Regions from separate parts of the Micromonospora sp. WMMD980 genome, predicted to be linked through region 3. Evidence: riboswitches for the same ligand, from Rfam matches in the RefSeq annotation. Region 3 holds a riboswitch; each other region holds the start of a gene.
The links. Region 3 has a riboswitch for cyclic di-AMP ahead of O7618_RS25815 (NlpC/P60 family protein). Riboswitches for the same ligand answer to the same signal wherever they lie in the genome.
Positions count from the first base shown of each region.

Region 1 (7,485 bases), 3.6 Mb from region 3:
TACGGCTCCTCGCACACCGACACGCTCAGCCAGTCGGTCACCATCCCGGCCGGGTGCAAGGCGACCCTGACGTTCTGGCTGCACATCGACAGCGCGGAGTCCACCACGACCACCGCCTACGACAAGCTGACCGTCAAGGCCGGCGGCACCACGCTCGCCACCTACTCCAACCTGAACAAGGCCACCGGTTACGCGCAGCGATCCTTCAACATCTCGTCGCTGGCCGGCACCACGGCGTCCATCTCCTTCAGCGGCGTGGAGGACGCCTCCCTCCAGACGTCCTTCGTCGTCGACGACACCGCGGTCACGCTGAGCTGACCCCGACGCGAGCGGCCGGCCGTCCTCCTCGGAGACGGCCGGCCGTTCCGTGTCTCCAACTCCCGGCCCGGCCCGGGTCGGCCGCTCCCACTGTTCGGGAGCGCAATCCCGAACAGCAGGAAGAGGACGGCGCACATGTCGCGCGTCCCGCCAGTGCCGGGACAGCGGGCGGCACGGCGGGACCGCTCGCCGTCGGACGGGCCGACACGCAAGGCCGGGCGACCGGCCATGCGGCTGGCACTCAGACAGCGGTGGCCGCTCAGGCACGGATGACCGCTCAGGCTGGGTGGGCGGCGCGGGTCGCCGCGTCCCGGTCGCGGCGGATGCGCGCGGCCACCTCGTGCACCGTCCGACTGAACAGCTCCGCCTGGTCGGGCAGGCCGCCGAGCCGGGCGGCGAGCGCGTCGGTGTCCGCCCGGGCGGAGTCGCCGACCCGCGTGTCCAACTCGCTCAACGCGTCGTTGACGGCGTCGACCAGATGTCCGCAGAGGACCTCCAGCGACACGCCGGCCAATTCCGGGTCGACGACGACCGAGTGCAACCGGCCACCCTGGACGGCGACCGCCCGGACCCGGCCACCGGCGGCCGCCCCCTCGGCCCGGAGCAGCTCACCCGGCTCGCCGTCGGCGAGCACGCAGGCCCGGGACCGCATCGCGGCCAGCGCCTGTTGCGTGCGGGTCAGCAGCTCGTCGAGGCTCGCGGCGGCCGAGAACGCATCGTTGGTCATATCCGCGCTTTCTTCACGTCTTAGCCGAGCCTCGTGACCATAGCAACCACCGGCGACGGAACCTCGTCAACCGCCGCGCCCGGCCGACCGTCGACGCCGGGAGCAGGACGGACGCCCAGGACCCCGGCGTGTCGCGACGGCGAACGCCCGACCGGATGACCCGGCCGGGCGTTCCGTCCCCGGTCGCCACGACGCGTCCCGAGGACTCGTGCCACCGACCCGCAGGATGTGTCGCGGACACGGCACCCGCACGGACCGCGGGAACGCCGCGAGCCGGGGATCAGTGCAGGCTGAGCCGTTGACCCGGGAAGATCAGGCTCGGGTCCGCACCGACCACGGCACGGTTGCGCGCGTGCAGGGCGCGCCAACCGCCGGCGACGTGCTTGGCCGCCGCGATCTCGGACAGGGTGTCGCCGGGGCGTACCAGATAGGCGCCGGTGGCCGGCGCACCGCGCCGCGCACCGGCCGACGGACGCGGTGAGGTGCCCTTCTTCGTGGAGGTGGCCGAGCTCTTGCCGGCCTTCTTACCGCGCGGCCCGGCGGTCCTGCCGCTCGAACCGGCCCTGTCGCCGCCGGACCGAGCCTTCTGGCCGCTCGACCCGGCCTTTTTGCCGCAGACCGGCCAGGCGCCGATGCCCTGCCCGTCGAGGACCCTCTCGGCGACGGTGATCTGCTCGGAGCGGCTGGCCAGGTCGGCCCGGGCGGCGTACTTCCGCCCGCCGTGGCCGTTCCACGTGCCCTGGGAGAACTGGAGCCCGCCGTAGTAGCCGTTGCCGGTGTTGATGTGCCAGTTGCCGCCCGACTCGCAGCGGGCGACGGCGTCCCAGTTCACGCTCGCGGCGCTGGCCGGCGCGGCCGGCCCGAACAGGGCCGCGGCACCGGTGGCGGCGCCGGCGACGAGCGCGGCGACCAGGGTCCGGCGGCGCCGGGTTGAGTATGCAGTTGACATGTGGATTCCTCCACGCCGACGAGGTGAGCTGTCGGGTTCGGGCCGAGGAGCCCGGCCGCCGGTCGCGGCTTCACCCCGAGGTGACGTGCACCGTGGAACGTGTGGGTCCCCCGCTCCCGCCCGAGGTTCGGTTACCACCGGGCCGGCGGCGGGATTAGGCGTTACCGGCCCGGGGTGTCCGCGGGTGCGAACGGAACCGACGCTAAGGATGATCGACGACTATCGCCTACTTCTTGTGACGTTCTTCACCCGACCGGACTACCGCGTCCACGGTGGCGGGTCCACCGTCGCCGGCGCGCTGGTGGAGCTACCGTGGGGCGGGACCAGGCAAGATCACGCGAGGAGTGGGACGGATGACCGACCACGGACACGAGCTGGCATTCGGTGGCTTCCTCACCCCCGCCGCCGGTCACCCCGACCAGGTGGTCGCGCTGGCCACGCTCTGCGAACAGGCCGGGCTCGACCTGGTCACCTTCCAGGACCACCCCTACCAACCGGGCTTCCTGGACACCTGGACGCTGATGTCGTACGTGGCCGCCGCGACCGTCCGGATCGGGTTGGCCGGCAACGTGCTCAACCTGCCGCTGCGCCAACCGGTGGTGCTGGCCCGCAGCGTGGCCAGCCTGGACCTGCTCACCGGCGGCCGGGTCGAGCTGGGGTTGGGCGCGGGCGCGTTCTGGGACGCGATCGAGGCGACCGGCGGGCGGCGGCTCTCCCCCGGCGCGGCGGTCGACGCTCTCGACGAGGCGATCCAGGTCGTCCGCGAGGTCTGGGACACCGGGCGGCGCGGGATGATCCGGGTGGACGGGGAGCACTACCGGGTGGTCGGCGCGAAGCGCGGACCGGCGCCCGCGCACCCGGTGGGCATCTGGGTGGGCGCGTACAAGCCGCGCATGTTGCGGCTGGTCGGCCGGGCCGCGGACGGCTGGCTGCCGTCCCTGTCGTACCTGCCGAAGGGGCCGGACGACCTGCCGGCGCTCAACGCGCTCGTCGACGAGGGCGCGCGGGCCGCCGGGCGCGATCCGGCGGCGATCCGCCGGATGCTCAACGTCACCGGCACGTTCGCCCGCTCGTCCACCGGCTTCCTGGCCGGGCCGCCGGAGCAGTGGATCGAGCAGCTCGCCGGCCTCACCCTGGAACACGGCGTCGCCACGTTCATCCTCGGCAGCGACGAACCGCGCGCCATCCAGCTCTTCGCCCAGGAGGTGGCGCCGGCCGTCCGGGAGCTGGTCGCCGCCGAGCGCACCGCGCCCGGCAGCGGGGCCCGCGCCGTGGTCGAGGAGCAGGCCGTCGCCGGCGGTCCGAGCACGCTCGCGGTCACCCCCACCCCCGACCCGGGGGTACGGCGCAGCGCCCACCGCCTCTGGGACGAGACGACCCGTCCGACCGCGCCTCCACCGCCGCCCGGGCACGTCTACCCGGCCCGCGGGCAGGCCGCCGGGCAGCACCTGGTGGACGTGCACGACCACCTGCGCCAGGAGCTGGCCCAGGTGCGCGACCTGCTGGACCAGGTCCGGCGCGGGGCGGTGTCGCCGGGCGGCGCGCGGGCCGCGCTGAACGAGATGACCATGCGACAGAACGACTGGACCCTGGGCGCCTACTGCGCCGCGTACTGCACCGTGGTGACCCAGCACCACGGCCTGGAGGACGCGTCGATCTTCCCGCACCTGCGCCGCGCCGACGCCGGCTTGGGGCCGGTGCTCGACCGCCTGGAGCAGGAGCACGTGGTGATCCACGGCGTGGTGGAGAGCGTCGACCGGGCGCTCGTGGCGCTGGTCGCCTCCCCCGGCGACTTCACCGCGTTGCAGGAGGCGGTGGATCTGCTCACCGACACGCTGCTGTCGCACCTGTCGTACGAGGAGCACCAGATCGTCGAGCCGCTGGCCCGGCACGGCTTCTTCCCCGGCCAGCTGTGAGGGGAAGGCTGTGAGGTAGCTGACTTTCGTTTCCCTAAGTCAGCTCGGTACCGTCGGTCGCATGACGGACCTCCTCGCGCGGCGTGACTCCTGGTCCACCGCGAACTGCTCGATCGCCCGGGCGATCGAGGTGGTCGGCAACCGCACCACGCTGCTCCTGCTGCGCGAGGCATTGTTCGGCACCCGGCGCTTCGACGACTTCGCCCGTCGGGTCGGCGTCAGCGAGCCGGTCGCCGCCACCCGCCTCAAGCAGCTCGTCGCCGACGGGCTGCTCGACCGGCGCCCCTACCGCGAGCCCGGCCGGCGGACCCGCGACGAGTACGTGCTCACCGCCAAGGGTCGCGACCTGCTGCCGGTGCTCGCCGCGCTGCGGCAGTGGGGCGACGCGTACGCCGCCGACGAGGCCGGCCCGTCCGTCCGGGTCACTCACCACGACTGCGGGGCCGACGTGCACGCCCGGCTGCGCTGCGACGCCGGGCACGACGTGCCGCCCGGTGAGCTGACCGTGCTGCCCGGCCCGGGTCTGCGTACCTCCTGATCACCTCACCATCCTCGGAGCGAGACATGAAGATCGCTGGAAGCACCGCCCTGGTCACCGGCGCGAACCGCGGCTTCGGCCGGCACCTGGCCGCCGAGCTGGCGGCCCGGGGCGCGACCGTCTGGGCCGGCGCGCGCAACCCGGACACCGTCGACCTGCCCGGCGTCACCCCGGTACGCCTCGACATCACCGATCCCGCCTCGGTGGCAGCCGCCGCGGACCTGGCCGGCGACGTGACGCTACTGGTCAACAACGCGGGCGTCGGCACCGGCGCGGACCTGCTCGACGGCGACCTCGCGCAGATCCGGCTGGAGCTGGAGACCCACTACCTCGGCACGCTGTCCGTGGTGCGGGCGTTCGCCCCGCGGATCGCCGCCAACGGTGGCGGCACGATCCTGAACGTCCTCTCGGCGCTGTCCTGGATCACGTTTCCACAGGTCGGTGCGTACGGCGCGGCCAAGGCCGCGGAGTGGTCGATGACCAACGCCCTGCGCGTCCAGCTCGCCGGCCGGGGCGTGCGGGTGGCCGGGCTGCACGTCGGCTACATGGACACCGAGATGGCCGCCGGGGTGACCGGGCCGAAGGCCGATCCGGCCGAGGTCGCGCGGCTCGCCGTCGACGGGGTCGAGGCCGACCGGTACGAGATCCTCGCCGACGACACGTCCCGCCGGGTCCGGGCCGGCCTGTCCGGCGGCGTGGCCGCGCTCTACCCCACGCTCCCCTGAGCCTCCGGGCGTTAAGCGGGGGCCCCTCCTCTACCGGAGGCGTTAAGAAGGGGCCCCTCCTTTCAGCTAGAGGTTGCGGGCGAGGCGGTCGGCGAGGATGCGGGTGAAGCGGGGCCGGGTCGGCCAGCTCGCCGCCCTCGGCCAGCAGCGCCATGCCGTACAGCAGCTCGGCGGTCTCGGTCAGCGCGGTGGTGTCGCCGCCCTCGCCGTGGGCCTTGCGCAGGCCGGTGACCAGCGGGTGGGTCGGATTCAGCTCCAGGATCCGCTTGACCCGGGGCACCTCCTGGCCCATCGCTCGGTACATCTTCTCCAGCGTCGGCGTCATGTCGTGCGCGTCGCCCACCACGCAGGCCGGCGACGTGGTCAGCCGGGTGGACAGGCGCACCTCCTTGACGCTGTCGGTGAGCGCGCCGCCGAGGAAGGTGAGCAGGTCGGCGTACTCCTGCCGCTCGGCCTCGGCCTTCTCCTTCTCCTCCTCGGTCTCCAGGTCGACCTGGCCCTTGGCCACCGAGCGCAGCGTCTTCCCCTCGTACGCGCCGACCCGCTCGACCCACACCTCGTCCACCGGGTCGGTGAGGATCAGCACCTCGTAGCCCTTGGCCCGGAACGCCTCCAGGTGCGGGGAGTTCTCGATGGTCGCCCGGTTCTCGCCGGTGGCGTAGTAGATCTCGGTCTGGCCGTCCTTCATCCGCTCGACATAGTCGCGCAGTGTGGTCGGCTCGGCCGGGTCGTGGGTGGAGGCGGCGCGGACCAGGTCGAGCAGCGCCTCGGTGTTGTCCGGGTCCTCCAGCAGACCCTCCTTGACCACCGGCCCGAACTCGGTCCAGAACGTGCGGTACGACTCGGCCGACATGTCCTTGAGCGTGCCGAGCACCTTCTTGACCAGCCGTCGGCGCACCGCACGGATCTGCCGGTCCTGCTGGAGGATCTCCCGGGAGATGTTCAGCGACAGGTCGTGCGCGTCCACCACGCCCTTGACGAAGCGCAGGTAGTTGGGGATCAGCGCCTCGCAGTCGTCCATGATGAACACGCGCTTGACGTAGAGCTGCACGCCGCGGCGGCCCTGCGGAGAGAACAGGTCGAGCGGGGCGTGCGAGGGCAGGAAGAGCAGCGCCTCGTACTCGAAGGTGCCCTCGCCGCGCATGTGGATGGTTTCCAGCGGGTCGGCCCAGTCGTGCGCGACGTGCCGGTAGAACTCCTTGTACTCGGCCTCGTCGACCTCGTCGCGTGAGCGCGCCCAGAGCGCCTTCATCGAGTTGAGCGTCTGCTCCTCGCGGGTGGTGGCACCGTCCTCGCCGGGCTTGTCGACGGTCATCCGGATCGGCCAGGCGATGAAGTCGGAGTATCGCTTGACGATCTCCCGGATGGTCCACTCGGCGGTGTAGTCGTGCAGGTTGTCGTCGGCGTCGGCGGGCTTGAGATGCAGGGTGACCGACGTGCCCTGCGGCGCGTCGTCGACGTCCTGCACCGAGTAGGTGCCCTCGCCGGTGGACTCCCAGCGGGTGCCGCCGGCCTGCCCGGCGCGGCGGGTCAGCAGCGTCACCTTGTCGGCGACCATGAAGGTGGCGTAGAAGCCGACGCCGAACTGGCCGATCAGCTCCTGCGAGGCGGCGGCGTCCTTCGTCTCGCGCAGCTTGCGCAGCAGCTCGGCGGTGCCGGACTTGGCGATGGTGCCGATCAGCGCGACCACCTCGTCGCGGGACATGCCGACGCCGTTGTCCCGGACGGTGAGCGTGCGGGCGTCCCGGTCGACCTCCAGCTCGATGTGCAGGTCGGAGGTGTCGGCCGACAACTCCTTGTCGACAAGCGACTCCAACCGCAGCTTGTCCAGCGCGTCGGACGCGTTGGAGATGAGTTCACGCAGGAAGACGTCCTTGTTCGAGTAGATCGAGTGCACCATCAACTGCAAGAGCTGACGCGCCTCGGCCTGGAACTCCAACGTCTCGACCCGGTCGCTCACACCGACTCCCTTCCCGGTCGTGGGCCTACGGCGGAAAGGATACGAGGGGTGACCGCGGCGGCACGCACCGGCCGCCCCTCGAAACTGGTCCAACCAGTTGACGGGTTGATGTGTCCGGAGCCACACTGCTGCCCATGGACTTCGTCCCCGTCCCCCGCGCCTCGGTCTCCGACCACGTCTTCGGCCAGCTCCGCGACGCGATCGTGTCCGGCCGGCACCGCCCGGACGAGACGCTGCCCGGCGAACGGGAGCTGGCCGCCGCGTTCGCGGTGAACCGGCACGCGGTCCGCGAGGCGCTACGTCGGCTGCAGCAGCTCGGCCTGGTCCGGGTGAACCAGGGCGGCGCCACCCG
Region 1 is NZ_JARUBE010000003.1:1,845,490-1,852,974, reverse strand. Features, by position in the region: gene O7618_RS08955 (M4 family metallopeptidase) at 1-318, shown strand, start outside; gene O7618_RS08950 (YbaB/EbfC family DNA-binding protein) at 596-1,045, opposite strand; gene O7618_RS08945 (transglycosylase family protein) at 1,326-1,994, opposite strand; cyclic di-AMP (ydaO/yuaA leader) riboswitch at 1,993-2,137, opposite strand; gene O7618_RS08940 (LLM class flavin-dependent oxidoreductase) at 2,348-3,910, shown strand; gene O7618_RS08935 (helix-turn-helix domain-containing protein) at 3,972-4,448, shown strand; gene O7618_RS08930 (SDR family oxidoreductase) at 4,475-5,173, shown strand; partial or broken gene htpG (molecular chaperone HtpG) at 5,240-7,073, opposite strand; gene O7618_RS08920 (GntR family transcriptional regulator) at 7,268-7,485, shown strand, end outside.
Region 1: it holds a riboswitch for cyclic di-AMP, as region 3 does, so the genes downstream of both, O7618_RS08945 (transglycosylase family protein) here and O7618_RS25815 (NlpC/P60 family protein) in region 3, are expected to answer to the same signal.

Region 2 (7,485 bases), 670 kb from region 3:
GCGGGGCGGACGGAGCCCTCGGATTGCTGAAGTCCAGGAGCGCCCGACCGCTGTCTCACTGTCTCCACTTTGCCGCGCTGCCCGATGAGATCCGCCACCGGAGGTGGTCCACCAGGCATGGGAGATGTCTTCAGTCAACTGTCGGTGTCGCTGGACGGCTACGTGGCCGCGCCGGGTCAGAGCGTCCAGGATCCGCTCGGCCGGGGCGGCCTGCGGCTGCACGAGTGGGCCTTCGCCACCGAGAGTTGGCGCGCGCAGCACGGTCTCGCCGACGGGGAGCGCACCGTCGACGCCGAGGTGATCGGCGGCGGCACGCCGCTGTTCGACGGGCCGCTGGACGTCGCCCTGGCGCCGGAAAAGGTGGTGGCGGCACCCGGCGTCACCCACCTCCGCTACCGGGTACGCCACTGACCACAACACGCACGCCGGGCCGGCCCGAAGGCCGGCCCGGTGGGTTGTGCAAGTCGTACGTCAGCTCTTGAAGGCGTCCTTGATCTTCTCGCCGGCCTGCTTGAGCTTGGCGCCGGCCTGGTCGTTGCGGCCCTCGGCCTCGAGGCGCTCGTCGTCGGTCGCCCGGCCGACGCCCTCCTTGACCTTGCCCGCGGTGTCCTGGGAAGCGTTGTCGATCTTGTCGTCGAGACCCATGGGAACCTCCACCTCAGCTGTTGCGTGACGACAACTGGTTACCCCGGCGGTCGCCGGCCCAATCCCACGTCACCCGATCGGGCGAAACCGCCGCAGCCGGAGGCTGTTCGCCACCACGAAGACCGACGAGAAGGCCATCGCCGCGCCGGCGAGCATCGGGTTGAGCAGCCCGGCGGCCGCCAGCGGCAGCGCGGCCACGTTGTAGGCGAACGCCCAGAACAGGTTGCCCTTGATGATCGCCAGGGTGCGGCGGGAGAGCCGGATGGCGTCCGCCGCGGCCAGCAGGTCACCGCGGACCAGGGTCAGGTCGGCGGCCTCGATCGCCACGTCGGTGCCCGTGCCCATGGCCAGGCCGAGGTCGGCCCGGGCCAACGCGGCGGCGTCGTTGACCCCGTCGCCGACCATCGCCACCACCCGGCCCTCGCGTTGGAGCCGCTCGACCACCGCCACCTTGTCGGCCGGCAGCACCTCGGCGATCACCTCGTCGATGCCCACCTCGGCGGCCACCGCCGTCGCCACCGTGGTGTTGTCGCCGGTGAGCAGCACCGGGGTGAGCCCCAGGCCGCGCAGCCGGTCGACCGCCGCCCGGCTGGTCGACCTCACCGCGTCGGCCACCGCGAGCACCCCGCGGGCCCGCCCGTCCCAGCCGACCAGGACCGCCGTCCGACCGGCCGCCTCCGCGCCGGTCACGGCCCGCGCCACCTCGTCGGGTACGTCGAGACCGCGCTCCCGCAGCAGCCGGAGCCGCCCGACCAGCACGGCCCGGCCGTCGACCGTGCCGGCCACGCCCAGCCCCTCGGTGTTGGCGAAGTCGGCGACCGCCGGCAGCGGGCCGGCAGCCGTCGCTGCCTCGGCCACCGCCCGGGCGATCGGGTGCTCGGAGGCCGCCTCCAACGCGCCGGCCAGCCGGAGCAGCTCGCCGGCATCCTCGCCGGGCGCGGGCCGCACCTCGGCCAGCGCCATCCGGCCGGTGGTGACGGTGCCGGTCTTGTCCAGCACCACGGTGTCGACCCGGCGGGTGGACTCCAGCACCTCCGGCCCCTTGATCAGCACACCGAGCTGGGCGCCGCGCCCGGTGCCGACCAGCAGCGCGGTCGGCGTCGCCAGGCCCAGCGCGCACGGGCAGGCGATGATCAGCACCGCCACGGCGGCGGTGAACGCGGCGGTCGGCCCGCCGCCGGTGCCGAGCCACCAGCCGAGCGTGGCGGCGGCCAGGGCGATCACGATCGGCACGAAGACGCCGGAGATGCGGTCGGCGAGCCGCTGCACCGCCGCCTTGCCGGTCTGCGCCGCCTCCACCAGCCGCGCCATCTGGGCGAGCTGGGTGTCCCCGCCGATCCGGGTGGCCCGGACCACGAGCCGGCCGCCGGCGTTCACGGTCGCGCCCACCACGGCGTCGCCCGGCCCCACCTCGACCGGCACCGATTCGCCGGTGAGCATGCCGGCGTCGACCGCCGAGGTGCCCTCCTCGACCATGCCGTCGGTGGCGATCTTCTCGCCCGGCCGGACCACGAACCGGTCGCCGACCGCGAGCTGGTCGACCGGGACCCGCACCTCCTGCCCGCCGCGCCGCACCGCGACGTCCTTCGCGCCCAGTTCGAGCAGGGCCCGCAGCGCGGAACCGGCGGTGCGCTTGGCGCGGGCCTCGAAGTAGCGCCCGGCCAGGATGAAGACCGTGACGCCGGCGGCGGCCTCCAGGTAGATGTTGCCGGCGCCGTCGCCTCTTGTGATGTCGAACCGGAACGGGTGCGTCATCCCCGGCATCCCGGCATCGCCGAGGAAGAGCGCCCAGAGCGACCAGCCGAACGCGGCAAGCGTGCCGAGCGAGACCAGGGTGTCCATGGTCGCCGCGCCGTGCCGCAGGTTGACCAGCGCGGCCCGGTGGAACGGCAGCCCGCCCCAGACCACCACCGGCGCGGCCAGCGTGAGCGAGGCCCACTGCCAGTGGTCGAACTGCCAGGCCGGCACCATGGCCAGCACGATCACCGGCAGGGTCAGCACGGCGGAGACCCACAACCGGGTACGCGCGCCGCGCAGCTCGTTCACCGGCTCACCGGCCGTGGTCGCCTCGGTCCGGGTGGGCGGGGGCGGCACCACTGCCGTGTAGCCGGTCTTCTCCACGGTGGCGATCAGGTCGTCCGGCGCGACCTCGTCGGCGTACCGGACGGTGGCCTTCTCGGTGGCGTAGTTCACCGTGGCCTCGACGCCGTCCATCCGGTTGAGCTTCTTCTCGATCCGGGCCGCGCAGGACGCGCAGGTCATGCCACCGATCGTGAGTTCGATCTGGTTCGGCGCGGTCGGCAGCGCCTTTCCCGTGGTGGTCATCGCGGCACCTCCCCGGTGGGGTCGCCGGCCACGACGGTGAACTCGGCGGTGTGCACCGCGTCGCCGTGCCGGAAGTCCAGGTAGAGACGGTACGCCCCGGCGGAGGGCACCTCGGCCGCGAACGTGACCGCCGGTCCGGCCGGGGTCCGCCCGTCACCGAGCTCGCCCTCCGGGTGCACGTGCAGGTAGGCCAGGTCGCCCTGACGCAGCGCCACCAGGTGCCCGTACGCCCCGAGGTAGGGCTGGAGGTCGGTGACCGGGCGGCCGCCCCGGCTGACCGAGAGCGTGAGCCGGCTGGTGCGACCCGGCTCCGGCGTGCCGGTGAGCGTCACCGTGTAGCCGTCGACCGTCGTGCTGGTCGCCGGGGACGGCAGCGGCCGGGCGGCCAACAGGCCGGGAACGGTGACGTCGACCCCGAGGGTCAGCGCCTCCCCGCCGGTGGGGGTGAAGTCGGCGAACGCCCGCCAGACGCCGGGCGCGGCGAGCGGCGAGGCGACCCGCCAGGTGCCGTCGTCGGCCAGCTCCGGGTGCACGTGCCGGAAGCCGGACAGGTCGCGTCGGGCGACGATCAGGTGCATGCGCCTGTCGTGGGCCACCTCGTAGCGGGTGACCGGCTTCCCGTCCGGGCCGGTGATCCGGAACGCGAACTCGCCGGCCGGGGCGGTGACCGGCTGGAGCGTGTAGCCACGCTCGGCGACGAGCAGCCCGCCGGGCAGGTGCGCGGCGTCGCCGGAGCCCCGGTCGCCGTGTCCGGCGGCGCCGGTCCCGTGGTCGGTGTCGGTGGGGTCGTGGCTGGTCTCGGCGGCCGGGGCGACGGGACCGGCCAGGTGACCGATCCCGTACGCCCCGCCGAACACCGCCGCGAGGCCGAGGGCGAAGCCGCTCAGCTTCGTCGCCGTGTTCATGGTGCCTCCTCCGGTTGACGGATGCGTTGGGCCCGTCAGGCCTCGGCGAGGTCGTAGCCGGCCTCGTCCACCGCGGCGTGGACGGCGTCGGCGTCCATCGGGCCCTGGCTGGTGACGGTGACCCGGCCGGTGGCCAGGTCGACCTTGACGTCGGTGACGCCCGGCAGCGCGGTCAGTTCGGCGCTGACCGCGTTGACGCAGTGGCCGCAGGTCATGCCGGTCACCCGGTAGGTGGTCTCCATCTCGCCCTCCGATCTGATACCCCCTAGGGGTACATGGTGAACCTTACCATACCCCCGAGGGGTACGGTATCCTCGGCACATGACCACCCCGTCCACCCCGACCCGGGGCTACACCGCCAGCAAGGACCAGCTCCTCGCCCGGCTCCGTCGCGTCGAGGGGCAGGTCCGGGGCATCGAGAAGATGGTCGAGGACGACCGCTACTGCATCGACGTGCTGACCCAGATCTCGGCCATCCAGGCCGCGCTGGACAAGGTCGCCCTGGGCCTGCTCGACGGCCACGCCCGGCACTGCATGCACGAGGGCGCCGCCGAAGGCCGTGCCGACGAGATGGCGACCGAGATGATGGCCGCCGTGGGCCGCCTCATGAAGCGCGGCTGACCCCCTCCCCCCGTGGGGCTGGCTACCATGGCCCGGCGACGAACGGGCGTGGCCAGCACGCGCCCGCGCCGGCCGAGGACCAGTCGGGCCGGCGACCGGGTCGCGCCGTCGACAGTTGGGAGACGCCGTGGGCGCCGACCACAGCCGTCCCGCCCCCGCGCCGCCGCGCGTACGCCGGCTCCTCGTCGCGACAGTGGTGCCGCTCTTCGTGCTCACCGTCGTCGCGGCGCTGGCGCTCTGGCCCCGGCAGGGGCCGGAACCGGCGGGCGGCGAGAACGTGCCGCGCCACCACGGCACGGTGACCCGGGTGGTGACCGAGCCCTGCCCGCCGACCCCGGAGGCGCCGACGGGCGCCGCGGGACGGTGCGGCACCGTGACCGTCGCCGTGGAGCAGGGCCCTGACGCGGGCCGGCAGGTCGAGACGCCGATCCCGGACGGCCCCGGCGCGCCCCGGGTCGAGGTCGGCGACAAGGTGATCCTGGTCGAGCTGACCGACCCGGCCGATCCGACGGTGAAGACCTACAACATCGCCGAGCATCAACGCGGGACGTCGCTGATCTGGCTGGTGGCGCTCTTCGCGGCCGCGATCGTGGCGTTCGGCCGCTGGCGCGGGCTGGCCGCGCTCGGCGGGCTGGTGGCCAGTTTCGCCATCCTGCTCGGCTTCGTGCTGCCGGGGATCGGCGCCGGCCGGTCCCCGCTGCCGGTGGCGATCGTCGGCGCCGCGCTCATCATGTTCGTGGTGCTCTACCTGACGCACGGGATCAGCGCGCAGACCTCGGTGGCCGTGCTCGGCACACTCGGCAGCCTGGTGGTCACCGGCGTGCTCGGCACGCTCGCCACCGGCGCCACCCACCTGACCGGCTTCGGCAGCGAGGACGCCACCACACTGTCCATGTTCCAGGGTGACGTGGACCTGCACGGGCTGCTGCTGGCCGGCATCATCATCGGCTCGCTGGGCGTGCTGGACGACGTGACGGTCACCCAGTCGGCGACCGTCACCGAGCTGGCGCGGGCCAACCCGGGGCTGTCCCGGCGGCAGCTCTACCGGGCGGCCACCCGGGTCGGCCGGGCACACATCGCGTCCACCGTCAACACCATCGTGCTCGCCTACGCGGGCGCCTCGCTGCCGCTGCTACTCCTCCTGGTCGCCGACTCCCGCCCGGTCGGCGAGATCCTCACCAGCGAGTTCCTCGCCCAGGAGATCGTCCGCAGCGCGGTGGCCACGCTCGGCCTGATCGCCGCCGTACCGCTGACCACCGCGCTGGCCGCGGTCGTCACCACCGCCGGGCGGCGCGGGCCGGACGCGGACGCCGCGTCGCCGCCCACGGCCCGGCCGCCGCGCGGGCCGAACGAGGCGCTGGAGGCGCTCGGCGGCGGGTCCGCCGCGCGACGGCCCGGCGAACCGAGGAGTACGGAGGCCACATGGTGACACTCCGCAGCGTGACGGCCGACGTCAAACGCGATCCTGCTCACGCTGGGCAATGTCGAATTCTCGCGATTGGTCGGCTTCCGGACGTAGATCCCCGGTCGGGATCTCGGGTAACCTCGCCCCCGGTCACCGCCGAAGGCGCGCACCGGCGCCTGCGGTGCCGCCGCCCAATCGCCTCCGGGCGAACCGGGGAACCAGGTACATGGGGTGAATCCGCGCGAGCGGTAGGGGCCGCTTCCGTCCCGAACCCGTCAGCTAACCCGGTCGGCGGTCGACGGAAGGGAACACTGTGACGGCACCCCTGCGCCGCTGGTCGACACCCGTGGTGGCCGTGCTCGCCGCGTTCGCCGTGCTGGTCGGGCCGACCTCGGCGACGGCCGCCCCGCACGCCGCCGCTCCCAAACCCTCCGGGCACGCGGAGGACGACGAACCGCCGCTCATCACCGAGGCGATCGACTCCGCCAACCGGTCCTACCTCCAGGCGAAGTCGAAGCTCGCCAAGTCGCAGGAGCGCCAGAAGCGGCTGACCGCCGAGAAGGCGGCGGCCGAGGCCGAGCTTGCGGCGCTCAGCCCGCAGGTCAACCAGATCGCCGCGCAGTCCTACCGGACCGGTCGGATGGGCGCGATGGCGATGCTGCTGGAGAGCCGGTCGCCCGACTCGTTCGTCGAACGCGCCAGCGCCCTGGACGAGCTCAACCTCTTCAACGCGCAGCGGCTCGCCGCCATCAACGCCGCCAAGACCCGCGCCGAGCAGGCCCAGATCGCCGCCGACGCCGAGGTGCGCGAGCAGGAGAAGCAGACGAACGCGATGGCCCGCGAACGGACCGCGGCGCAGAAGGCGCTGAAGCTGGTCGGCGGCCTGGGCTTCACCGGCGGTCTGGTCTCGGCGACCTCGCCGGTCGCCAGGATCGGTCCCGGCCGCACCGCCGACGGCGGCTGGAAGGCGGAGTCGTGCAGCGAGAACGACCCGACCACGTCCGGTTGCGTCACGCCGCGCACGCTGCACGCCTACAAGGAGGTCAAGCGCGCCGGCTTCGACCGCTTCGTGGGTTGCTACCGACCGGGCGGGCCGTGGGAGCACCCCAAGGGCAGGGCCTGCGACTGGTCGCTGCAGAACAGCGGCTTCTCGCCGTGGCACAACAACGACACCCGCAGGTACGGCAACGAGGTGGCCGCCTTCCTCATCCGCAACGCGGACCGGTTGGGCATCTACTACGTGATCTGGAACCGGCAGATCTGGTTCCCGGCGACCGGCTGGAGTTCCTACAGCGGGCCCTCCAACCACACCGACCACGTGCACATGTCGCTGCTCTGACCCGACCGGCACGAAGAAAAGGGGCCGCCCGAGGGCGGCTCCTTTTCGGGTTTCCGCGACTCAGCCGGCGAGCGCCGGGTCCGCCGGCGCGGCCGGCGCGGGCAGCGCGGCCGGGGACTGCGCCACCGTCCGCACCTCGCCGCCGCTGAGCCGGTACGACATGCCGACCACCGCGCACGACCCGCCGGCCACCCGCTCGGCGAGCACCGTCGAACGGGCCAGCAGGGTCTCCACGATCTGCGCGA
Region 2 is NZ_JARUBE010000003.1:4,797,329-4,804,813, forward strand. Features, by position in the region: gene O7618_RS22540 (hypothetical protein) at 118-411, shown strand; gene O7618_RS22545 (CsbD family protein) at 472-645, opposite strand; gene O7618_RS22550 (heavy metal translocating P-type ATPase) at 715-2,970, opposite strand; gene O7618_RS22555 (hypothetical protein) at 2,967-3,875, opposite strand; gene O7618_RS22560 (heavy-metal-associated domain-containing protein) at 3,911-4,117, opposite strand; gene O7618_RS22565 (metal-sensitive transcriptional regulator) at 4,197-4,496, shown strand; gene O7618_RS22570 (YibE/F family protein) at 4,624-5,925, shown strand; cyclic di-AMP (ydaO/yuaA leader) riboswitch at 6,080-6,210, shown strand; gene O7618_RS22575 (hypothetical protein) at 6,215-7,240, shown strand; gene O7618_RS22580 (carbonic anhydrase) at 7,301-7,485, opposite strand, start outside.
Region 2: it holds a riboswitch for cyclic di-AMP, as region 3 does, so the genes downstream of both, O7618_RS22575 (hypothetical protein) here and O7618_RS25815 (NlpC/P60 family protein) in region 3, are expected to answer to the same signal.

Region 3 (7,485 bases):
TGACCCGCACGCATGTCGTCGTGGGCAACCCGCTCGTCAGATACAGCGTTCCGCGGTCACTGGTCGATGGGGTCCGGATCGATGGGTTTGGCATCGAGCTGCAGGTTTCCGGGCACTCGCCCATTCCGATCGCTGCCCTGACGCCGGCAGTGGGCGGTCACAACCGGGTGCGTCCAGGCGGGTACCGAACGCGCTTGGACAGGATCGCGGCGCTCTTGGAGCACACGCCGGCGACACTCGTAGCCGGCACGATGGTGCGCCGGCACCGGTATGTACACCTCGTCCTCTTGACGGTCGACGTGCTGGCTCTGGTCGGGATGGTGTTCTACATCAGCACCGACCCCCTCAAGTAGGAGCGAACCGGCGGGCACAGGCCGGCCGGGCACATCCGGACGACGACAAGGTGGAGCGGCCCACACTATGACCGCGACGCCGACACCGTCACAGCCAGCGGCGAGCGATGGCACGCCTGGGAACTCGACAAACCCACCGACCTCGACGTGCCACCCATCGGCCACCGAGTCCTCCACGCCATCTCGGAACGCAGGCAGTGGCGCGCCCGGCTCGACGCCGCGAGACGGGCTGCCGACCCGCCTGACGTTCGGCAACTAGCTGCAAGCCCACCGAGAGCGGGGAGGGATGACGGTCAGTGGATGAGGTGCTGACGGTGGAGGAAGCCGCGCCGCCGATGAAGATGAGCATCCACTACGTGCGGCGGCTGGCCGCGCAGCGGCGCATCGCCTTTTCACAAGGTCGGCCGCTGCGTGGCCGAGCCCTCGGACAAGGGCAAGAAGGCAGGTGAGAAGCGTGGCCGGTGGATGGCCGGAGGGGCGCTGATGGCCGGTGGAACGTCGAAGACCCTGGCTCGGACTCGCGTCCTGGGCAGGGCCTTCGTGGTGGAGCGGGTGACGGGAATCGAACCCGCACTGTCAGCTTGGGAAGCTGATGTTCTGCCATTGAACTACACCCGCAGGCGGCACCACTGTACCTGAGGTCACCATCCCCGTGCACCCAGGCACCCCCGCCGGAGCGGTCCGGCCAGTTGATCAAGCGATGTTGCATGCCGGCAACATATGGCCGTTCTCAAATTTGTCGATGGGATGTAACGTCTGCTCCACGTTTCCGACCCGGCGTGACACACCCCCGGTCACGCCGTCAGAAAGAGGTGGGCCCATGGGACTCCGTCCCAACCTGCTGACCCGGCGTACCGCCGGTGTCGCGACGTCGACCCTCGCGCTGCTGCTCAGCACCGCGGCCGTCGGCGTCGTCCCCGCTGCTTCGGCCTTCTCGGCCGCCCCGGCCGGCGTCTGCGCCGAGCCGGCCGACGCCCACGCCGACGCCCGCGTCGCCAAGGGCGGCCACGCCAAGCTCGACCCGAACCACCTGACCGCCAAGCAGGTACGCGAGCGCGAGGCCGACCTCGCCACCGCGCAGCGCGAGCGGGCCAACTTCCGGACCGGCGCGGTCACCCCGTTGGCGACCGTCACCATCCCGGTCGTCGTGCACGTCATCCAGGAGAACAGCACCCGGGCCGGCGGCAACATCCCGGACTCGCTGATCAACCAGCAGATCAGCGTGCTCAACCAGTCCTACTCGGGCTCGACGGGCGGCGCGGCCACCGCGTTCTCCTTCCAGCTCGCCAAGATCAACCGGGTGACCAACCCGTCGTGGTACCCGATCGTGCAGGGCTCCTCGGCGGAGCGGTCGATGAAGACCTCGCTGCGCACGGGCGGCAAGAACACGCTGAACATGTATCTCGGTGAGCTGAGCGACGGCCTGCTCGGCTGGGCGACGTTCCCGAAGCGCACGCTGGACAAGATGGACGGCGTGGTCGTGCTGAACGAGTCCCTGCCCGGCGGCACCGCCACCAACTACAACCAGGGCGACACCGGCACCCACGAGATCGGCCACTGGCTGAACCTCTACCACACCTTCCAGGGCGGCTGCTCGGGCTCGGGTGACAGCGTCTCCGACACCCCGGCCGAGGCCTCCCCGGCGTACGCCTGCCCGACCGGTCGGGACACCTGCTCGGCCACGGGCAAGGACCCCATCACCAACTTCATGGACTACACCTACGACTCCTGCATGTACCAGTTCACCGCCGGCCAGGCGAGCCGCATGCTCACCGCGTGGAACGCCTACCGCGCGGCCTGACCTGCCGCACCGCGTACCGGTGCCGGCCCTGTCCTCGGACGGGGCCGGCACCTGTCGTTTGCGGACCCGGTCAGGCGGCCGGGCGGCGGGTGTCGAAGCCGTGCCGGCCGCGTCGACCCTCGGCGACGAGCGGGTCGCGTCGCCGGACCGGCGTGGCGTCGTGCGGGTCGAGCCAGAGCCGCACCTGCGGCCCGCCGGCACCGGGGCGGGCCACCTGGTCGCGCCGGGTCAGCATCGCCACATCGACGGTGAACTCGAACAACCGCCAATCGCCCTGCGGAGTCGCCCGGCCGAGCCGGGCCAACCGGGCCACGGCGGCCGGATCGGAAACCGGGCGAGCCCGACCCGCCACGTATGCCTCGTCGTCGCTCTCCTCCGGCGGGAAGGAGTGCAGCGCGTAGCGGCCGTCGCGTTCGAGGTCGCGGCGCTTCGGCGAGTCGATGACGAAACACCAGAGCCCGTCATCGGTGATCAGCGGGGAGACCGGGTGCACCCGGGGGCCACCGTCGGCGCGGACCGTGGCGAGGTAGCCGAAGCCCGGCCCGTACTGCTGGAACAGAAGGCGGATCTCGGCGGCGAGGCGGGGCTCGTCGGCGGCGAATTCGGACCAGGAAGCCATGCCGACATCCTATCGAACAGGTGTACGAGAGCGCAGTCCGACACGCAGGTCACCCGCACCGGTCGCTATGGTGTTCCGATGCTGCTCTCCGACCGCGACCTGGTCTCCGAGATCAAGGCGGGCACGCTCGCGCTGGAGCCCTTCGAGCCCACGCTGGTGCAGCCGTCCAGCATCGACGTACGCCTGGACCGGTTGTTCCGGGTCTTCAACAACCATCTCTACACGCACATCGACCCGTCGGTGCAGCAGGACGACCTGACCTCGATGGTGGAGGTGCCGGAGGGGCAGCCGTTCGTGCTGCACCCGGGCGAGTTCGTGCTCGCGTCCACGCTCGAGGTGATCTCGCTCGGCGAGGAGTTGGCCGGCCGGCTGGAGGGCAAGTCCTCGCTGGGACGGCTCGGCCTGCTGACGCACTCCACCGCCGGCTTCATCGACCCGGGCTTCTCCGGGCACGTCACATTGGAGCTGTCCAACGTGGCGAACCTGCCGATCACGCTCTGGCCGGGCATGAAGATCGGTCAGCTGTGCATCTTCCGGCTCTCGTCGCCGGCCGAGCACCCGTACGGCTCGGCCGTCTACGGCTCGCGCTACCAGGGCCAGCGCGGCCCCACGCCGAGCCGCTCCTGGCAGAGCTGGCGCACCTGGCCGACGCGCTGACGCCGCCCGCCGCCTGTTAAAAGGGGCCCCCTGTTATGCGGAATGCGTTAACAGGGGGCCCCTCCTTGCACCTCAGCCGGGGCGGCCGTAGCTGTTGATGTCGCCGTCGTCGACGCGCTTCATCGTGATGGGCTTGCCGGACTGGGAGGCGTGCACCACCCAACCGTCGCCGACGTACATGCCCACATGGTGCAGGTCGCCGTAGTAGAAGACCAGGTCGCCGGCGCGCAGCTCGGCGCGGCTGACCCGCCGGGTGACGTTGTGCTGCTGGCGGGCGTTGTGCGGCAGCGAGACGCCGGCCTTCGCCCAGGCGGCCATGGTCAGGCCGGAGCAGTCGAAGTGGTCCGGGCCGGCGGCGCCCCAGACGTAGATCTTGCCGATCTGGGCGCAGGCGAACTTGACCGCCACTCCGGCCGCGCCGCCGGGATACCCGGACGGGCAGGGCGCCGGACGCAGCGGGCCGCCACCGCCGTTGCCGTAGACCTTGAGCCGCAGCTTCTGCAGCTTGGCGATCTCGGCGTCGATCTGCTTCTTCTTCGCCGCGAGCTGCGCCTCGGTGCGACTGAGGTCGGCGACCATCGCGTCCAGCGGCTTCTTCTTCGCGGCCAGCTCGTCGCGGAGTTCGGCGATGTCGCGCACCTGCTCCTGCTGGTGGTGCGCGAAGCGGTCGAGCATCTCCAGGCCGCTGACCAGCTCGCTCGGCGAGCGGCTGCCCAGCAGGGCGTTCACGGTCGAGAGGTTGTCGCCCTTGTACGCGTCGGCGGCGAGCCCGCCGACCTGCCCGAGCGCGGCGTCCACCCGCGCCTGCAGCGGGGTGATCTGCCTACCGAGCGCGTCGGCCTGCCGGCGCCGCACCGCGAGCTGCTCGCGTACGGCGTTGACCTGCTCGATGACGGGTTCGAGCTTGTTCCAGTCGCGGTCGATCTGGGCCTCGATCTCGGCGACCGAGGGTTCGGCGTGGGCCGCCGTCGCGCCACCGGTCATGACGACCGCGGCGCCGACCAGTGCGGCGAGTGTGGTGGTGAAGCGGGACCAGCGGGAACGCGGCACGACCACGGACCGGTCGATCGACCGGCTCGACGTCGGCCGCGGGGCATGGTGTGCCACCGGGCGTCCGTACTCCTTCGTCTGACCGCCTACCGGGTTAGCTGACGGGTTCGGGCGGGAAGGGAGCCGCCCTACCGCAGTGGCTGCGGATTCACCCCAGGTACCTGGGTCCCCGGTTCGCCCGTGGGCGACTCGGCGGTGTCGGACCGTCACCGCCCGGGTTGGACGATGAAACTGGCGGCCGACGATTGACCAGAGTAGGTACCTCCGTTATCGATCCGCAACCCGAACGGCAGTGACACTCCGTACCCAATATCTGACGCGAGACGCGAGTGAAGCTTTCTTTCACGCAACTTTCAACACCGGAAAGGTATTGACCGACGCGGGTGCCCGGAGTGAGGGTGGGAACGCAGTGACCCCCATCCCTGTCCAGGAGGTTCGATGCACCTCTCACCCCCGCCGTCGGGCGGACGGATACTGCTCGCCGCCGCCGTGGCGACCGCGACCGCACTGGCCACCACCGGCCCGGTGATCGCCGCGCCCGCCGCGCCGGCCGTCGGAGACCGGCAGCAGCAGTACGCCGCCGCGGCGGCCGAGTACGGCGTGCCGCCGAACGTGCTGCTCGGCGTCTCCTACCTGGAGTCCCGTTGGGACGTCCACCCGGGCCAGCCCAGCACCAGCGGCGGCTACGGCCCGATGCACCTGACCGACGCCACCCACGTGCTCGCCACGCCCGGCAGCGCGCACGTCGACGAGGACGAGGACCCGCGCGGCGACGACTCGCGCCCGCTCACGCTCGACCCGGCCACGGCCGCCGCGCCGGCCCGGGAGACGCCGCTGCCGACGGCCTCGCTCCAGACGGTCGACGCCGCCGCGACGCTCACCGGGCTCGACGCGCAGAAGCTGCGCACCGATCCGGCCGCGAACATCCGTGGCGGCGCGGCGCTGCTCGCCTCGTACCAGAAGGCACTGGGCGGGCCGGTCGGCGCCGCCAGCGACCCGGCGGCCTGGTACGGCGCGGTGGCCCGCTACTCGGGCGCGGACACCACCGACGCGGCGGCGGCCTTCGCCGACGAGGTCTACGACCAGCTCGGCCAGGGCGCGACCCGCACCACCGACGACGGGCAGCGGGTCACGCTGGCCGCCACCGCCGCGCGTCCGGACCGCGCCGCCCTGACCCGGCTCGGGCTGCGGCACGCCACGCGGCCGGACGGGCTGGAATGCCCGGTGCGGCTGGCCTGTGAGTGGATCCCCGCGCCCTACGAGCAGCTCGGCGCGGACCCGGGCGACTACGGCAACCACGACCTGGGCGACCGGCCCGAGCAGCAGAAGATCGAATACATCGTCATCCACGACACCGAGGGCTACTTCGCCCCCAGCGTCGACCTGGTGAAGCGGGCCGACTACCTGGGCTGGCACTACACGCTGCGCTCGGTCGACGGCTACGTGGCGCAGCACATCAACGCCAAGGACGTCGGCTGGCACGCCGGCAACTGGTACGTCAACGCCAAGTCCATCGGCCTGGAGCACGAGGGCTTCGCCGGGCAGGGCACCTGGTACACCGAGGCGATGTACCGCAGCTCGGCCAAGCTGGTCCGGTACCTGGCGCACAAGTTCGGCATCCCACTGGACCGGCAGCACATCATCGGCCACGACAACGTGCCCGGCACCACCGCCGGCACGGTCAAGGGCATGCACTGGGACCCGGGACCCTACTGGGACTGGTCGCACTACTTCGACCTGATGAAGGCGCCGTTCCGGACCACCGGCACGTCGCGCACCGGACTGGTCACCATCGACCCCGACTTCGCTGCCAACCGACCGGCGTTCGTCGGCTGCAACCAGCAGCCGCCGGGCGTCCCGACGCCCACCCCGCCGGCCGAGACCTGCCCGTCGCGCGGCTCCTCGGCGGTCGTGCTGCGGACCGCGCCGAGCGCGGACGCCCCGCTGGTCAACGACCTCGGGCTGCGCCCGGACGGCACGCCGGACACGATGTACATCTCGGACCACGGTGCCCGCGCCTCCGCCGGGCAGACGTACGCGGTGGCCGGCCGGCAGGGTGACTGGACGGCGATCTGGTATCTCGGCCAGAAGGCGTGGTTCCAGAACCCGGCCTCGGCGCCCACCGCGAAGTGGGCGACCGGCTTCGTGGTGACGCCGCGGCCCGGGAAGGCCACGATCCCGGTGTACGGCCGCGCCTACCCGGAGCAGGCCGCCTACCCGGACACCATTCCCTACCAGACCATCTCTCCGCTGCAGTACACGTTGGCCGCCGGCCAGCGGTACGCGGTCGGCGGCGTGCTGCCCGGCGAGTACTACCGGGCCGTCTCGTTCGACGGCACCGCGCCGGGCGACCGGACCGTGGTCCGCGGCAAGAACCGCTACGTGCAGGTCCAGTTCGGCCACCGGATCATGTTCGTGAACCTCGCCGACGTGCTGATCCTGCCGTCGCCGGTCGGCGCGCCGCGATAGCGCCACCGGCGTGACGAAGGCCCCCGGTCCAGGTGGACCGGGGGCCTTCTCCGTCGAGGCCGGTGCGGGTCAGGCGACCCGGACGAAGCCGGCGAGCGGTTGGGTGCTGATGCTCGACACCTGGACCGGTTTGCCGGTGCGCGGCGCGTGCACCATCACCCCGTTGCCGAGGTAGAGCCCGACGTGGTGCAGGTCGCTGCCGAAGAACACCAGGTCGCCCGGTCTGGCGTCGGAGCGGGAGACCCTCCGGCCCTCGTTCCACTGGGCCCCGGTGAAGTGGGTGAGCGAGATGCCCGCCGCCTTGTAGGCGTACTGCGTCAGGCCGGAGCAGTCGAACGAGTTCGGGCCGGTGGCACCCCACACGTACGGGTCACCGACCTGGGCGCACGCCGTCTTGATCGCGGTACGCGCGGCACTGCTCACCACCCCGTCGACCGCCGGGCAACCGGCCGGCCGGATCGAGGTCACCGGCAGCATCGCGGTGAGGCGCTTGATCTCCGAGTCGATCTGCTTCTTCTGCGAGGCCAGCTGGGCCT
Region 3 is NZ_JARUBE010000003.1:5,472,158-5,479,642, forward strand. Features, by position in the region: gene O7618_RS25785 (hypothetical protein) at 1-353, shown strand, start outside; gene O7618_RS25790 (hypothetical protein) at 650-802, shown strand; tRNA gene O7618_RS25795 (tRNA-Gly) at 898-971, opposite strand; gene O7618_RS25800 (zinc metalloprotease) at 1,174-2,154, shown strand; gene O7618_RS25805 (pyridoxamine 5'-phosphate oxidase family protein) at 2,225-2,773, opposite strand; gene dcd (dCTP deaminase) at 2,852-3,430, shown strand; gene O7618_RS25815 (NlpC/P60 family protein) at 3,503-4,537, opposite strand; cyclic di-AMP (ydaO/yuaA leader) riboswitch at 4,548-4,685, opposite strand; gene O7618_RS25820 (peptidoglycan recognition family protein) at 4,919-6,949, shown strand; gene O7618_RS25825 (C40 family peptidase) at 7,019-7,485, opposite strand, start outside.

Region 4 (7,485 bases), 2.2 Mb from region 3:
CGCCGCACCGCGAGCAGCCGAACCCCCCTGATCTTTTGAGCGCCTGACGGTGCCCGCACCCCGCCCCCGCGGGTGTGTTGACCCCCGAATGGAGCCCCCACCATGAACACGATCCTGCGTAAGAGCATCCTGGGTGTCGCTGGTCTGGCTTTCACCGGTGGTGTGTTCGCCGGTCCGATCGCCGCGCACGCCGACACCCCCGCCCACGCCGCCACGCCGGTCACGGCCGCCGCGAGCGTGCAGGGTGAGCAGTCGAGCATCAGCCTGAACGACGAGCAGACCGCGAACGTGAAGGCGATCGTCGCGGCGACGAAGAAGGCCGGCCTGCCCGAGCGCGCCGCGGTCGTCTCGATCGCCACCGCCCTGCAGGAGTCGAAGCTGGAGAACCTCGGCCACCTCGGCGACCGCAACGACCACGACTCGCTGGGCCTGTTCCAGCAGCGCCCCTCCAGTGGTTGGGGCACGCCCGAGGAGATCACCGACCCCGAGCACGCCACCCTGGCGTTCCTGAAGGGCCTGAAGCAGGTCGACGGCTGGCAGGACATGCCGCTGACCGAGGCCGCCCAGACCGTGCAGGTCAGCGCCTACCCGGACGCCTACGCCCAGTGGGAGAAGCAGGCCACCGACCTGGTCGCCCAGCACTGGACCAAGTAAGACATGCGAAGGCCGGCACCCGAGAACGGGTGCCGGCCTTCACGCGTGCCGGAAGGAGGTCAGGCGGAGTAACCGCGCGTGGCCATCCAGTTCGCCAGGTCGATGGTGGTGACCCAGTAGGAGGGCAGCGACGGGTCGGCCGAGTCGGCGATCCGCACGGTGCGACCGTCGTTCTGGTAGCCGACCACGGCGATGTAGTGGCCGCCCGGGAACGAGTGCCAGCGGCCGTCGGTGTCGGTGGCGTCGCCGGCGATGTTCGAGACGACGGCCCGACCGTTGCCGACCGCCCGGACGACGTCGGCCTGGAGCTGGTCGATCTGCGCCCGGGTGGCCGCCCCGGGGATCATGCGGGTCCGGTACGGGTCGCCCTTGACCTGCTGGTTGAGCACCCGGGTGGTGTCCTCGGCGGAGTTGGTGCCCATCTCGGTGGTGCCGAGCGCGACGGCCAGGGTGTCCTGGCTGCGCTCGATGCCGGTGGCGCTGAGCGCGTTGCGCACCGCGGCCGGCCCACAGTAGTAGTAGGTGGTCTGCGCCTGGTAGTCGTAGTCGAGCACCTTGCGCGACGGCGGCTTCGGCGCGGCCTTGCGGGTGGTGGTGTCCGGGTCGGCGGCCTTCGTCGAGGGTGAGGCGCTGGCGCTGGGCCGGGGTGACGCGCTCGGTGACGCGCTCGGCGACGGGACGGCGATCCGGGCCTCGCTGCGGCTGGCGGTGTCGCCGAGCCGGGAACCGAGGTCGGCCACCGAGGCGGTGTTCTCCGTCCGGGCCGGGGCGCCGTCGGTGGTGAGTGCGGTGCCGGCGCCGGCGGCCAGCACGAGGGCGGCGGCCGAGCCGGCCATGATCTGGTATGGGCGCTCGGTCGCGAGCCGCCGCAGCTGACGCTTCAGGTGGTGCTTCACGGTGTTCCTCCACGGGGGTGAGCGGCACGCGCCGGCCCGGCGCGCGGAGGAACTCACACGCGCTGGCGGGCGGCAGGGCCGCGGGAAGCGACGCCCGGACGACCGGGCGGGCAAGGGGTCGGGTGCGGGTCGCCGGTCAGGCGAGCGTCGGCACCCGGTGGCCGTGGAGGCGGGGGGACGATCGGGGGGTGGTGGGCACGGGCGCGATCTCCTTCCGTGGCCGCCGACCGGGTTAGCTGACGGATTCGGGCGGGAAGTACGCCCTACCGCGGCCGTGGCTCGCGGATTCACCCCGGTGTTGCTGTGGGTCCCCGGTTCGTGTGTGCACGATTAGGCGGGTCGGCGCGGCGTCGCCATCGGCGATCGAGAACCGCACCGGACGCGCCGACACTACCGGTGGGTACACGCCGTGCCAAGCGGCCTCACCTGCGGAAACGCCAGTGTCGACTACAGATTCGGAACAGCCGGTCACCCACTTCCCTCAATGGGACAAGGGGCGACGACGGCACCGGCAGGCGGAAAGCGGGACATCCGGACGGCGGGAAAACGGGCATCGGGCGCGGCACCGGCCATCGGCCCCGGCGACCGGCGGCCGAGGCACGCTGGTGACCGGCCTCACCACACTCGGTAACGATTCGGCCGACGCCGGCCGCTCAGCCCACCCGGGCCGGCCGCCAGCGGGCGCCCGGCACGGCCGCCGGGACCGCGACGCGGGTCGCGGCCGGCGCCCGGGACGTCGGGACGGGCCGCAGCGCCACGGCCGCCGCGTACGCCTCGGCGGCGAGCGCCCGGGCCGACTCGGCGGCCAACTCGGCGTCCCGCCAGGCCAGGCGCTCCCGCTCGGCGGTCGCCTCCCAGCCGGCCCGCCGCCCGTCGCGGATCGTGCGGGCCAGCACGATCTCCTGCTCCGCCGGGTGGCGGCGCGGATCCCACCCGTTGCGGTGGGCCAGCACGTCGGCGAGCTGGCGGGCCGTCAGGTCACCCCGCCAGTGCGCCGTCATGGCGGCGTGGTGCAACCAGCGTTCCCGCGCCGCGTACTCGTGCGGGGTGTGCGGGGTGTGCGGGGCGGGCAGCGCGCCGGCGCCGGCCAGGCGGCGGGCGGCGGCGTCCGCCTCGTCGTAGGCGGTCCAGGCCCCGGCCGCCTCGCTCTGCGCGGCCAACCACTGCTCGCGGCGGCGGCGGGCGGTCTGCGCGGCGCCGGCGGCGGCCACCGTCACCTCGTCGGCGTAGCGGGCGAGATCGGCGCGGTGGGCGGCTTCGACGTCGACCGGATCGGGATCGACCTCGGCGGCGCCGTCGCGTTCGGGACGGGCGACCAGCACGGCGAGCAGGACGAGGGCGAGCACGGTCAGGGCCGACCAGATGGCGGCGGCCTCGGGGACGTCGGTGAGGAAGTTGAGCAGAACGGTCTGCGACATGGTGGGCACCTGACGGAAGACGAGGGCGGGAGGATTCGCACGGGCCGGTCGGGGCGGGGCGCGGCCGGGATACGGACGCCGCCCACCGCCGACGGGCGGGCGCGGGTGAGGTTCGGCGAACGGCGGCACCGGCGGGCCCGTGGCGGGTCAGCGGGCGGGCGGCGCTCGTGGCGGGTCAGCGGGCGGGCGGGGCCCGTGGTCCGGCGAGGGCCGGCGGCTGGCGGCCCGGGAGCGAGAGCCGGCCCACCGGTGCCGGGGCGGCGCCCGCCAGCGGCGGCTCCGGAGCGCCGGCGGGTGCCGCCTGCCGTGCGGCGGCGGAATCACGCCGCCGCTCGGCGGCGAGATCGCCGCGCTCCGCCCGGGGGTCGGCGGCACCGCGCACCGTCAGGCCGGTGATGGGACCGGACGGGACCGGCGCGGTCGCGGGGGCGCCGGCCGGCAAGGTGGCCGCGCCGAGTGAGAAGGCGACCACCACGGCCAGGCTGGCCAGCATCCGTGCGGCCCAGCGCGCCACCCACCACACGGGGCAGGTGAGCGCGATCGGAAGCACGGGTACAAATTACCCCCGATCCCACCACCGCGCACCGCCGCTCGGCGTGTCGCGACGCACGACCGTCGACGCCGTCACCCCGCCCGGGACGCCCGCCACGCCCGGACGGCTCAGTCCGGCCGGCGCCGCCCGGCGTACTCGATCGAGCGGGCGTCGTCGTCGGCGGCCGGCCTCGGCGCGGGCACGCCCGGCGCGGCGGCGGCCGACTCCGGGTGGGCGCGCCGCGGCGGGCCGAGGCGGCGCATCATCGGCACCTCCACCCAGCGGTGCAGGGCGGCGGCGAGCGCCAGGGTGAGCGCCAGGAAGCCGAGCACCGCGAGCGGGCCCCGCCACCCGGGCAGGCCGGTTCCCCAGTCGCCGGTGAGCCGCAGGACGGTCACCATGACCAGCACGTGGACCAGGTAGAACGCGAACGAGACCTCGCCGAGCCAGAGCATCGGACGCGACCGCCACGGGGTCCGCCGGCCCCGCACGTCGGCGTCCGCCGCGGCGGCGATGACCAGCAGGTACGCCACGGCGAGCAGCGCCGCCCAGAACTCCGCCGGGATCCACAGCGCGGCGACCACCCAGGTGGCGACGAAGATCAGGCTGGCCACGGTGAGGTCGGGGCCGCGCCAGCGTCGGCGGCGCATCAGCTCGGCGGCGGCCGCGCCCATCCAGAACTCGAAGGACCGGGTGACCGGGAAGATCTGGGTGAACCACCAGCGCTGGTCCTCCGGCACCAACTGCTGCGCGGGCCAGAGCGCCAGGATCAGCAGCGGCGCGGCGGCCAGCACCACCCGCAGCCAGCCGGTGCCGGACCGGCGCAGCCACGGCACCACCAGCGGCAGGCACAGGTAGAAGGCCAGCTCGCAGGAGAGCGACCAGCTCACGTTGTTGACGCTGTAGAAGTAGCCGTTGAGCGGGATCCACGCCTGGACCAGGAACAGGTTGCCGATCGCGGCCCACGGCAGGACCGGGTCGGCGAACCAGGCCGCCACGGCCAGGGCCGCCACGAACGTCACCAGGTGGTTCGGGTAGATCTTGGCGAACCGGCGGCGCAGAAACGTCCTCGCGCGCTCGCCGTCGCGGTACGACCAGACCAGCACGAATCCACTGAGGATGAAGAAGAACTCGACGCCGGAGAGCCCGAGACTGAAGGTCTTGTCCATCACCGCCTTCCACTGCGGCTCGGCGATGATCCGCATGGTGCCCGCGTGGAAGCCGAAGACCAGCAGGGCGGCGATCCACCGCAGCCCGGTCAGCGACGGCAGCCGCGGCGCACGGGTGGTGGTCGGGGCACTGGTCATCCCGGGCACCCTACCGGGTGGTGAACCGTGGGCTCCCGCGCGGCGACGTCCGGACGGTCACCGGCGGGCGGCGGATAGGATTTCCGTTCCCGCACCTGTGGGCACCCGCCGGCGTCCGCCGGCCCGTATCGGAAGGTGAGCAGCCGGATGCACCAGAGGATCCTCCTCCGCGCCCGCAAGGGCCCGTTCGACGTCCTGACGCCGGAGGAGACCTTCAGCCGCAACTGGATCAGCGACAACACCGGCAACCTGGTGTTCAGCCACGCCGCGCACAAGCTGCTCGCCACCTCCACGGCGGAGATCACCGCGACCCGCAAGCCCGCCGACCCGCGCGACGCCGACGAGATCAACGAGCGACACGACGTCTTCGTCGTCCCGCTCGCCAACGCCTTCCGCCGCAGCTTCGCGCACCGCCTCGAACCGCTCACCCGGCTGATCGAACGGCTCAAGATCCCGGTGGTGGTCCTCGGCGTCGGCGTGCAGACGAACGTCGACGGCGACCGGGAGTACCTGCGCCCGATCGACGACGCGGTCAGCGCGTTCTGCCGGGCGGTGCTCGACCGCTCGCACAGCATCGGGGTACGCGGCGAGATCACCGAGAGCTACCTGCGCACCCTCGGCTTCTCCGCGGTGGAGCAGATCGGCTGTCCGTCGATGTTCCTGCACGGCGACAACTTCCGGCTGGAGAAGGGCCGGCCCGAGTTGACCACCGACGCCCGGATCGCGCTGACCATCTCCCCCTACGTCGCCTCGATGACCGAGGTGGTCCGCCACCACCGGGAGCGCTACCCGAACCTGTGCTACATCCCGCAGGACCTGCGGACCCTCGGCACGCTGCTCTACGGTGACGCGCCCGAGCACCGGGGCAAGAGCAGCGAGATGCCGTTGCACACCTCGCACCCGCTGTTCGTCGAGGACAAGGTGCGGATGTTCGTCGACCCGTGGACCTGGATGACGCACCTGTCCGGCTTCGACTTCAACTTCGGCACCCGGATCCACGGCACCATCACGGCGCTGATCGCCGGCACCCCCGGCTACCTCTTCGCGCACGACTCGCGCACCCTGGAACTGGCCCGCTACTTCGACATCCCGCACCGGATCATGCGGGATGTGCCGGCCGACGTCGACGCCGCCGACCTCTACGCGGAGGCCGACTACACCGCGCTCAACGCCGGCCACAAGGACCGCTTCGACACGATCACCAGGTTCCTGGCCAAGCACGACCTCGGCACCTCGTTCGCCGACGGCGACAGCGCGGCGGCGTTCGACAGGCGGGTCCGCGAGACGGAGTTCCCGCCCGCCGTCCGGCCCGCCGCCGCCACCCCACCCGCCGAGCTGGTGACCCGCATCCAGCGGCTCCGCGACGAGAATCTCAAACTCACCGACACCCTCCGCACGCTGCGCACGCAGGGGCTGCGCGAGCGGATCAAGCAGGCCGTCCCGGACCCGGTCCGCCGGCTACTGCGGCGCTGACGGGTAGTACGCCTGTACGATCACGGACGTGTCCGAGATCGCGTACCAGCCCTCGATGCTCGACCTGGCCGAGCACGGCCCGACCCTGGGCCCGCTCGTCGGTCGGCTGCGCCGGCACCACCTGAGCCGGGGCGCCTGGGTCGACCATCTGAGCGGCTGGGTGCGGGGCTCCGACGCGGTGCTCGACACGCTGCGCCGCGACGTGCCGTGGCGGGCCGAGCGCCGCACCATGTACGACACCGAGGTCGACGTGCCGCGCCTGCTCTGCTGGTATGCCGGCGGCCGTCCGTTGCCGCACCCGGCGCTGACCGCCGCCCGAGACGCGCTCACCGCGCACTACGCGCCGGAGCTGGGCGAGCCGTTCGTCACCGCGGGTCTGTGCCTCTACCGCGACGGGCGGGACAGCGTGGCCTGGCACGGCGACACCCAGGGCCGGTCCGCGCACACCGACACCATGGTCGCGATCGTCTCGTTCGGCTCGCCGCGCGCGTTGCTGCTGCGCCCGCGCGGCGGTGGCGGCGCCAGCCTGCGCTTCCCGCTCGGCCACGGCGACCTGGTGGTGATGGGCGGTTCCTGCCAGCGCACCTGGGAACACGCCGTGCCGAAGACCACCCGGCCGGTCGGCCCCCGGGTCAGCGTGCAGTTCCGCCCCGCCGGGGTGGCCTGACCTCCCGTTCTCCGCCCGTGCTAGAAACAACTCCCAGGGTCGATCACACCCCTCACACGGATGTGCAGGGCAAGGCGATGACGTTCCGCTGATCACCGGCTTCCCGCCGGCCACCACGCTCTTCTTCTCCGGGTTGGGCACCCTGCTGTTCCTGCTGGTCACCGGCAATCGGCTGCCGTCGTACCTCGGGTCGTCGTTCGCGTTCATCGCCCCGGTGATCGCCGCCAAGACCGACGGCGGCATCGGCGCGGCGCTCGGCGGCATCGTGGTCGCCGGCGCCGTGTTGGCGCTGGTCGGCGTGGTGGTGCACCTGGCCGGGGCGCGGTGGATCGACGCCCTGATGCCCCCGGTGGTGACCGGCGCGATCGTCGCGCTGATCGGGCTCAACCTGGCGCCGGTGGCCTGGGACGGCGGCGGCGCCGGCACCGGCGTCAGGGCCCAGCCGCTGATCGCCGTGCTCACCCTGCTCGCGATCCTGGTCACCACCGTGGTGTTCCGCGGCTTCCTGGCCCGGCTGTCGATCCTGCTCGGCGTGGTG
Region 4 is NZ_JARUBE010000003.1:3,226,378-3,233,862, forward strand. Features, by position in the region: gene O7618_RS15055 (hypothetical protein) at 103-654, shown strand; gene O7618_RS15060 (C39 family peptidase) at 714-1,550, opposite strand; cyclic di-AMP (ydaO/yuaA leader) riboswitch at 1,757-1,897, opposite strand; gene O7618_RS15065 (hypothetical protein) at 2,204-2,968, opposite strand; gene O7618_RS15070 (hypothetical protein) at 3,144-3,518, opposite strand; gene O7618_RS15075 (acyltransferase) at 3,629-4,807, opposite strand; gene O7618_RS15080 (polysaccharide pyruvyl transferase family protein) at 4,955-6,280, shown strand; gene O7618_RS15085 (alpha-ketoglutarate-dependent dioxygenase AlkB) at 6,336-6,947, shown strand; gene O7618_RS15090 (solute carrier family 23 protein) at 7,039-7,485, shown strand, end outside.
Region 4: it holds a riboswitch for cyclic di-AMP, as region 3 does, so the genes downstream of both, O7618_RS15060 (C39 family peptidase) here and O7618_RS25815 (NlpC/P60 family protein) in region 3, are expected to answer to the same signal.